4 regions of the Blautia sp. MCC270 genome follow, and region 4 is predicted to be linked to each of the others. Evidence: riboswitches for the same ligand, from Rfam matches in the RefSeq annotation. Region 4 holds a riboswitch; each other region holds the start of a gene.
What was found. Region 4 has a riboswitch for cobalamin ahead of GPK58_RS09315 (ABC transporter substrate-binding protein). Riboswitches for the same ligand answer to the same signal wherever they lie in the genome.

Region 1 (2,206 bases), on a different contig from region 4:
ATAGTGACGAAACTTTTTTCTATAGCAGATTATTATATCGACCTACATAGTGGAGATGGGTTTGAACAGCTTCATCCCTATGTTTATTATGTAGGGGTTGTAGATGAAAAGACAGCAGAGAAGTCATTACATATGGCACGGCATATCGGCGTAAAATATGTAGTCCGTTCCACAACTGCCACAGGTGGCGCCTACAATTATGCTTCTTCTCTTGGAATTCCAAGTATTCTTATCGAAAGAGGCGGACACAGCTACTGGACCTGGGAGGAAGTAGAACAGGATAAAAGAGACGTCCGTCACCTTGTTTTTCATCTCCAGGGAAAGGCGTGTCATGGTCTGAAGCATTACCGTCAGATGCTTCTTGAAAATGTAGTCTATGAATATGCGCCGTATACAGGATGCTGGTATCCATCCAAGAAGCCTGGAGAGTACTTCTTTAAGGGAGAAGAATTAGGTGAACTGAGAGATTACTATGGAAATTTACTTTACACATCTATTGCAACTGAAAACGGAGTCGTACTTTATCAAACAGCCAGTCTGAACATTATTGAAGACGGACCAATGATCGCATATGCAGCGATCACGGAGACTCTGACCTGATAGTAAACAACCTTTTCAGAACGCTTCTGTCTGAAATCATATTGAAACAGTAAGAAAACCGGGTTTTACCATTTGCTATTCTATTTGTAAAAACAGCGAGGTAAAATCCGTGTTTTTTTTAGCAGATCAGATAAATCCAATTGTCATATCCCCCATGGGGGATATATACAATTCAAGCATCTTTAACAAAATTTATGAGTTTTCTAAAAATATAACATTTTTCCATAGACATAAACTATAGTTTTATCATATAATGTTGCAGTAATTTAACAGCATTTGCTGATTTTCACATCAGCCGTTGTAAGTTCTGAGAGGATTAATAGGGAAACCGGTGTAAATCCGGTACGATCCCGTCACTGTAAGGGGGAATCCTCAGACAAAGTACCACTGGTCGAGTACGTGAGAAATAGACCGGGAAGGTGTCTGAGGGTAAGGATCCTAAGTCAGGAGACCTGCTTGCAATTGTTTTAAAATGATTCTTACGGAAGATAGGAAGCATATTTATTTTGTGTGCCCGTATTTCGTCACGGGCTTTTTTCGTGCAAATTTTCTAAAATTCCATGCATGTTCTGCATATTAAGAATCCAATAGTTTCTTTTATCTAACTAAATTAAAACGGCAATGTTAAAATCGCATCAAATGAGGAAAGGAGTAAAACGTGACAAAGAAACAAGTAGGAAAAAGATTTCTCCAGATCATCATTGTATTATTTGGAATCAGCTTTTTCACATTTGGACTGACCTACCTGTCACCTGGTGATCCTGCGGAGATCATGCTGACAGAGTGTGGTAATCTTCCTACACCAGAGCTTCTGGAACAGACAAGACATGAGCTTGGCCTTGATCAGCCATTTCTCGTGCAGTATGGTTCCTGGCTGAAGGGTGTTGTTACAGGAGATATGGGACAGTCCTATTCTTTCAAAATGCCGGTAACAGATAAACTGGTATCCTGTTTCTGGCCGACGCTGAGGATGTCGTTGCTGGCACTTCTGATGATGGTCATTATTTCCATACCGCTTGGAATCCTGGCCGCTGTATATCAGAACAAATTCCCGGATTATTTTGTGAGAGGAATTACCTTTGTGGGAGTATCTGTTCCAAGCTTCTGGCTAGGCCTGATCCTTCTCAGCATCTTTGGTGTTCAGCTTCGCTGGATCAATGTTGCAGGAGGCAGTACGGATTTTAAATCCATGATCCTCCCGGCGCTGACTCTTGCACTTGCCATGTCTGCAAAATATACCAGACAGGTAAGAAGTGCAGTACTGGAGGAACTTCACCAGGATTATGTCACAGGTGCAAGAATGCGTGGAATCAAGGAAAGCGTTATCCTCTGGAAACACGTCCTTCCTAACGTAATGCTTCCTCTGGTAACATTGCTGGGACTTTCCCTTGGAAGTCTTCTGGGAGGTACTGCAGTTGTAGAGATCATTTACAACTGGCCTGGAATGGGAAATATGGCAGTAAAAGCAATTTCCTGTCGTGACTATCCTCTTGTACAGGGCTATGTACTCTGGATCGCAATCCTGTACATGTGCATCAACCTGCTTGTGGATCTGTCCTATACTTATCTCGATCCAAGACTTAAGGAGGATAGATAATTGAAAAAG
Region 2 (2,206 bases), on a different contig from region 4:
TAATGCAGACGCAGATTACGATAACAGCACAGACGCATCTGAAGAAAGTGCAGAGGACACATCTAATGCAGAGGATACATCTTCAGACAGTGACAGTTCTTCTTACAGTAGCGGTTCCGGATCTTCTGTTGTGAATTATGCTACACAGTTTGTGGGAAATCCTTACGTATGGGGTGGAACAAGCCTTACCAATGGTGCAGACTGCTCCGGATTTGTACAGAGTGTCTATGCGAACTTCGGAGTCAGCCTTCCGAGAACCTCCTATGAGCAGCAGAATGCAGGTACAGAAGTATCCTACGCAGATGCACAGCCGGGAGATCTGATCTGCTATGGCGGACACGTGGCTATTTACATGGGTAATGGCCAGATCGTTCATGCATCGAACTCTCAGGACGGGATCAAGATCAGCAATGATGCTACATACAGAACAATTGTATCTGTAAGACGTCTTGTATAATAAAAACGTACAACAGAAAATAAAAATACAGCAGCCCGACAGCAGTTTGTCGGGCTGTTTTTAACGTCGGAAAAAATACTGAAAAACCCATGGAACGGAGTGAACAGCAACAAAATATGCTCAAAAATGTATAAATATTGAAAACAGTATTGACATATAATTAACAGGATGTTATTATAATGTCAGTATAATTCCATATTGAACATAGCAAGTGCTGAGGATAGCTGACAGTTATATATTGATTATCAGAAGTCCACAGAAAAGGGAATCAGGTGTGAAACCTGAGCGATCCGGTCACTGTAACGGAGGAGCGAATTTCATAGTCCATTGTACGTATGTATGAGAAGGAGAGAGGAGCCATGATCCCGGAGCCAGGAAACCTGCTTGTTATGGCGAGGTTAAACTTCCGTGTAAAGTGTAACAACCATTTCAGGGACTCCGCACCCCTGGGACGTTGTCTACTTTTTTACGAGAGTAGGCATTTTTTTATGGAATGCGCCTGTTCATATGAATTATACATGATTAAATGGCAGGCGATACTACTCCGGATACATTCGTTCCCTCCGCGCACTCATGAACGGATTATATTTCTACCCCGGGGTGGCATCGCTACCTCTTTTTTATAGGAAAAAGTTATGTGTGGTTATGTCAGGAGAGGAGAAAAGAGCCATGGAGAAACCATACTGGGAAGGCAAAGAATACTCTTACTTCAGCCACAAAAACTGTGAGTATTTTCCGTGCCATAAAGGAGCAGATCCGGAGAACTTCAATTGTCTGTTCTGCTATTGTCCTTTATATGCACTGGGAGATAAATGTGGTGGTAATTTCCGCTTTACGGAAAGCGGGATTAAAGACTGCACCGAATGCAAGCTTCCTCACAGAAGAGAAAATTTCGGATATGTTACAGGTAAATATAGCGAGCTTGCGGAAATTGTACGGAAGCAGCGGGAAAAATAAAAAACAGGCCAGTTCAGATACAGGAAAATGTATATTCCTGTGTTTGAACTGGCCTGTTTTGTTTGGAGTGGACAATATCTGTTATCTGTCGGAAAAGATACAGAAGATCATTCTCTGGTTTGGAGAAAAACCTTGAGTCTGGGAATCTGGTTGTTGAGGATCAGCTGTTCCGGAAACATGGCCTGATGAACAAACTCAGCAGCACAGGTAAAATCTCCGATATGCTCCGGGCCATGGCTGTCACTGGAAAGAAGCAGCGGCAGATCATATTTGCGGCAGCATCGAAGGATCTCGAAACAGTTTTCTCTTGTGTCGCCACGATAGCCATAAGGTGCAAGAGAAGCTTCGTTGATCTCAAAGATCGTGCCGGTTTCCCTGGCAGCCCTTGCAAGCGCATCATAATTAACCGGGTAATGAGTGTTATCACTATGTCCGAGGATCTTTACACAGGGGTTTTTCATTACATTGATAAAAGCTTCTGTGTTTTCGGCTCTGGTACCGCAGCGGTAATTCCAGGCATGCATGCTGGCAATGGCGTAATCAAGTTTACATAATAATTCCTGATCTAAATCTACCGTTCCGCTGCGGTCAAGGATATTCAGTTCAATTCCGTAGAGTAATTCTACACCGAAATGTTTTTTGGGAGAATAGGTAAGGCTGCGGAAATAGGAGGAAGTTCCGGCTGCCAGAGTGCCGGGACCGTGATCAGTGATCCCGAGAAGCCGGAGACCTTTCTCGGCAGCTGCGCGTGCCATGTTTGTGATGGTACATTCCGTGCCGTGACCACTGGCG
Region 3 (2,206 bases), on a different contig from region 4:
GATGGCATCATCGAGATGATCTATGCTCTGGATAAGATCGCACCGGGAACCGCAGATGATGATACTTTGCTTTATGGCGTTGAGGTTAAATTCTACAACATGGAGGTCGAGATCGACGAAAATCTGGAAACCTGCCACAAGGGTCTCTTTGTTATCGGAGACTGCAGCGGCGTGACCCATTCTCTGTCCCATGCATCTGCCAGCGGAATCTACGTAGCCAGATACCTGGAGCAGGAGTATTTTAACAGATAAACTGCAGAGCAGTTTATCTGTTATGAGCAAGTAGCAAAGCGGATTGCGAATATCTGATGTAAGACAGTCCTTTTCTGATATCAGGGTGATGACAGAAAGGGGCTGTTTTTTATGCAGGATATGCATGAATATTGGAGAAAGTATTCTGATAATAACTGACAGATACAGGGAGAAAACCGGTTACTGTTCACTGGTAATATTTCGTGAGGTGTTTTTTGTGAGCGAAGATCACAGAAAACCGTGAATCGTCTGACATCAATCTTGACAAATTTGTGAGTTTGTGGTAAAAGTTAGATAACCAGGTAAAAGAAAATATGTGCAAATGTTATAATGATAAGGTTGCATCCAGTCGGATGTGCAAAAGAGAATCCGGTGAGAATCCGGAACGATACCGTCACTGTGAAAGGGGAGCTGCTTTTACAACCACTGGGAGACCGGGAAGGGAAAGCAGCGTGGAACCAAGTCAGGAGAACTGCCTTATTGTGAGATTCAGGGATTCGCGGTTTACGAATCGGTATTCTCCATAACAATACAGAACTTCTTTTTATGTATTTGTATTGCGCAGAGAATCATGTGTGAGCAGGCGGCCGCAGAGAGCTGCTGCTTTTTTGTACATATCAGTATTCTGGAAATACATGAAAAGAGGACAATGAGAAATGAAAAGAAAAACAATGTTAGCTCTGATGCTCGCAGTTTCCATGACATGCTCTATGGGTGCGGCTACAACAGCAATGGCAGCAGAGGATTCTGCTACAGAAGAGAACGCTGAGGCAGCTGATACCACAGAGGCTTCTGATGCAGATCAGGAAGCAGCAGATAATGTAGCAGCTCTGATCGACAAGATCTATGTACAGGAAAGAAACGACACAACAGATGAGGACTGCAAGGCAGCCAAAGAAGCATGGGATGCTCTGACAGATGCTCAGAAAGAACTGGTAGAGGGTGAGAATGCAGATCCGGATTATTTCGGACGTGACACAGGAGATGCTTCCAAGGACGATCCGCGTAACCAGGATGAGATCGGCGAGAATGAACTTCTTGTTGTAAGCTTTGGTACTTCCTTCAATGACAGCCGTGCAGAGGATGTCAAGGGAATCGAGGATGCTCTTGCAGAAGCTTATCCGGACTGGTCTGTAAGAAGAGCATTTACAGCACAGATCATCATCAACCATGTAGAGGCAAGAGATGATGAAGTGATCGATAACATGCAGCAGGCTCTTGACCGTGCAGTAGAGAATGGTGTTAAGAATCTGGTTGTACAGCCTACTCATCTGATGCATGGTGCTGAGTACGATGAGATGACAGAAGCGATCAATGGCTATAAAGATAAATTCGAGTCTGTAGCTATCGCAGAGCCAATGCTCGGTGAGGTTGGAGACGATGCAACTGTGATCAATGATGACAAGAAAGCCGTTGCTCAGGCAATCACAGATACGGCTTGCAAAGAGGCCGGATTTGACAGCATGGATGCAGCAGCTGAGGCTGGCACAGCATTCGTATTCATGGGACATGGAACATCTCATACAGCTAACGTTACATACGATCAGATGCAGACACAGATGGAAAACCTTGGATTGAAGAACGCATTCATCGGTACTGTAGAGGGTAAGCCGGAAGATACAGCCTGCGACAAGGTTATCGAGAAGGTAAAAGAAGCAGGATACAAGAACGTTGTTCTTCGTCCGCTGATGGTTGTTGCCGGAGACCATGCAAATAACGATATGGCCGGTGATGAGGAGGATTCCTGGAAGAGCCAGTTTGTAGCATCCGGAAACTTCGATAAGGTTGACTGCCAGATCGAGGGTCTTGGAAGAATCGAAGCAGTTGAGAAGCTTTATGTAGAGCATACAAAGGCAGCCATCGATTCTCTGGGAAGCACTGAGGAGTCCGCAGATTCTGATGCAGCAGCAGATACAGAGGCTGATTCTGCTGAGGAGTCCGCAGAATAATAAAT
Region 4 (2,206 bases):
TTACGTCCGGATATAATCCCTTTGCAAAAGTTTCGATTCCGTCCTGGGTACGTGTTGCACTTGCATACATCTCACTGAGCATGATCGGGTAAACACGTCCGTTCTTTACTGCGTCAAGGCTCTTCAGGGACTCATCATCCTGGATCACTGCAAGCTGGCTGTTCTTAACAGTTTCCGGATCATCTCCTGCATATGGCATGTAAACCACAAAGATCACGTCAGGGTTGGCTGCGATGATATCCTCTTTTCCAACGGTGGAAGCATCCGGGTTTGCAAGAGTTGCGCCTAACTGTGTTACCATATCTCCGCCAAGGCTCTTTACGCCATAGTTTGTGATGTCATCTCCAAGAGGCTCCAATACCATTACGCTTGGTTTGTCTTTTACATCTGCAGTTGCAGTAAGAGTTTTGTCGATCACTGCTTTTGCATCATCAACGATAGCCTGTGCTTTGTCCTGTACATCGAAGATCTTTCCGATATTTAAGATATCTGTGAATTCATTTTCCAGTGTTCTGTCGCCGTCCGGACGAGTATTGGTGTTGTAGTAGGTGTTGCAGCCTTTGTCGATCCAGTCTGTTACATTTCCCAGATTCTTATCAGAGAAAAGAGAGCTCCAGGATAAGATCATGTCCGGCTCCAGCATTGTTACAGTTTCAAGGGATGGGGTAAATTCGTCAAGATAATTTGTTTTTGAGAATGCTTCTTTGAGATCTTCCGGAACTTCATTATCAAGACCTGCGGTAGCTACCAGGTGGTCTTCCAGACCAAGTGCGAGCATAGTCTCAATGCTTCCCTGATATACAGCAAGGACTTTTTCCGGTGCTTTTTCATAAGTGGTTTCGATTTCGTTTCCATCGTAATCATAGGTTGTGATGGTCAGAGGATATTCTGTCTTGGTTGCCTCTGCGGAAGAATCTTCGATGTCTGCAGACTCTGTACTGTCTTCTGCTGCCGGCTGGTTGTCTTCCTTGATGGTCTCGGAGTCTGCTCTCTCTGCGGCATAAACAGCCGGAGCTGCTGATACGGTCATTGCCGCTGCCATTACCATTGCCATGATTCTTGTGGATACATACTTGTTTTTCATTTCATTTCCTCTCTTTTCGCCTGTTTTATCTCCTGTTGCCTATGGGTAACCGAAAAGATGGGGCTTCATAAAATCTGCACGGAACACTTTGTACGGAAGCTCCCACTTACATACTGTCAAGCAGGTTTCCTGACTTACAGACTCAGAAAAAACTCCGCAAAATAAAAACTGATACACCATTCATCTTTTAGCCAATCATGAATGATGTATCAGAATTTTCTCCAGAATCTCTCTGACATCGGGATTTCGCCTTCTCACATGAGTTTCTGCAATGGCATGTGAAATCCCTTCTTCTGTATACAGTGGCCGCAACCGCTCAGGCTTTTTACCCGATTCCCTCCTCACAGTATCCGGCAGCATATGTGCCGGTGATACTGTTCACTTCACAGCAATTCAATTACGCTGATACTGATTCTAACATACCGGTTTTCCAATTACAACCTTGAGGCCGGATTTTTACAGTTTTTTGCAGAAATAGTCTGCCCGGAGAGATCCCTCTCAGATCTTCTTCAGCTTGGCAAAACCGGCGAACATTTTTTTCACGCCGACTTTGTCAAAGTCTACCGTCACTTCGTAGTCTCTGCCGCCGTCTGCGATATTTTTTACGATACCGACTCCGAATTTCACATGACGGACCGTGTCTCCCTCACCATAGTCCAGGCTGTCCGCCTTCTTCACTGTGAAATCTTTTTTCTGCAGGGTGCTCTTTGCCTGGAAATTCATTTTCATCTGGGCATAGGCGCTTTTCGGAGATACGATATCATCTACTCTGGGCTTTTTCTCCTGAATGGTATGTCCAAGATCTACCAGCTCCCGTGGAACCTCCCTTACAAAACGTGACACACGGTTATACTGAGTCTCCCCACGGATCATCCGCTGTTTTGCACAGGTTAAAGTCAGTTCCTTCATGGCACGGGTGATTCCCACATAACAGAGCCTTCGCTCCTCCTCGATATCCGACGGATCACCGGACCAGATGGAAGCATATCCCGGAAAAACACCGTCCTCCATTCCCACGATAAATACATTGGGGAATTCCAGTCCCTTGGCACTGTGAAGGGTCATCAGCAACACATAATCCTGATCCGGATCAACAGAATCGATATCTGCCACCAGTGCGAT

Region 1: it holds a riboswitch for cobalamin, as region 4 does, so the genes downstream of both, nikB (nickel ABC transporter permease) here and GPK58_RS09315 (ABC transporter substrate-binding protein) in region 4, are expected to answer to the same signal.
Region 2: it holds a riboswitch for cobalamin, as region 4 does, so the genes downstream of both, GPK58_RS01065 (cysteine-rich small domain-containing protein) here and GPK58_RS09315 (ABC transporter substrate-binding protein) in region 4, are expected to answer to the same signal.
Region 3: it holds a riboswitch for cobalamin, as region 4 does, so the genes downstream of both, GPK58_RS01000 (sirohydrochlorin cobaltochelatase) here and GPK58_RS09315 (ABC transporter substrate-binding protein) in region 4, are expected to answer to the same signal.

Annotation. Positions count from the first base shown of each region.
Region 1 is NZ_WQQD01000049.1:11,227-13,432, forward strand. Features, by position in the region: gene GPK58_RS11330 (M14 family metallopeptidase) at 1-600, shown strand, start outside; cobalamin riboswitch at 886-1,074, shown strand; gene nikB (nickel ABC transporter permease) at 1,259-2,197, shown strand; gene nikC (nickel transporter permease) at 2,198-2,206, shown strand, end outside.
Region 2 is NZ_WQQD01000003.1:80,401-82,606, forward strand. Features, by position in the region: gene GPK58_RS01060 (C40 family peptidase) at 1-457, shown strand, start outside; cobalamin riboswitch at 690-859, shown strand; gene GPK58_RS01065 (cysteine-rich small domain-containing protein) at 1,127-1,414, shown strand; gene GPK58_RS01070 (phosphatase) at 1,522-2,206, opposite strand, start outside.
Region 3 is NZ_WQQD01000003.1:64,220-66,425, forward strand. Features, by position in the region: gene GPK58_RS00995 (NAD(P)/FAD-dependent oxidoreductase) at 1-252, shown strand, start outside; cobalamin riboswitch at 572-746, shown strand; gene GPK58_RS01000 (sirohydrochlorin cobaltochelatase) at 909-2,201, shown strand.
Region 4 is NZ_WQQD01000029.1:24,480-26,685, forward strand. Features, by position in the region: gene GPK58_RS09315 (ABC transporter substrate-binding protein) at 1-1,084, opposite strand, end outside; cobalamin riboswitch at 1,191-1,481, opposite strand; gene pcrA (DNA helicase PcrA) at 1,583-2,206, opposite strand, start outside.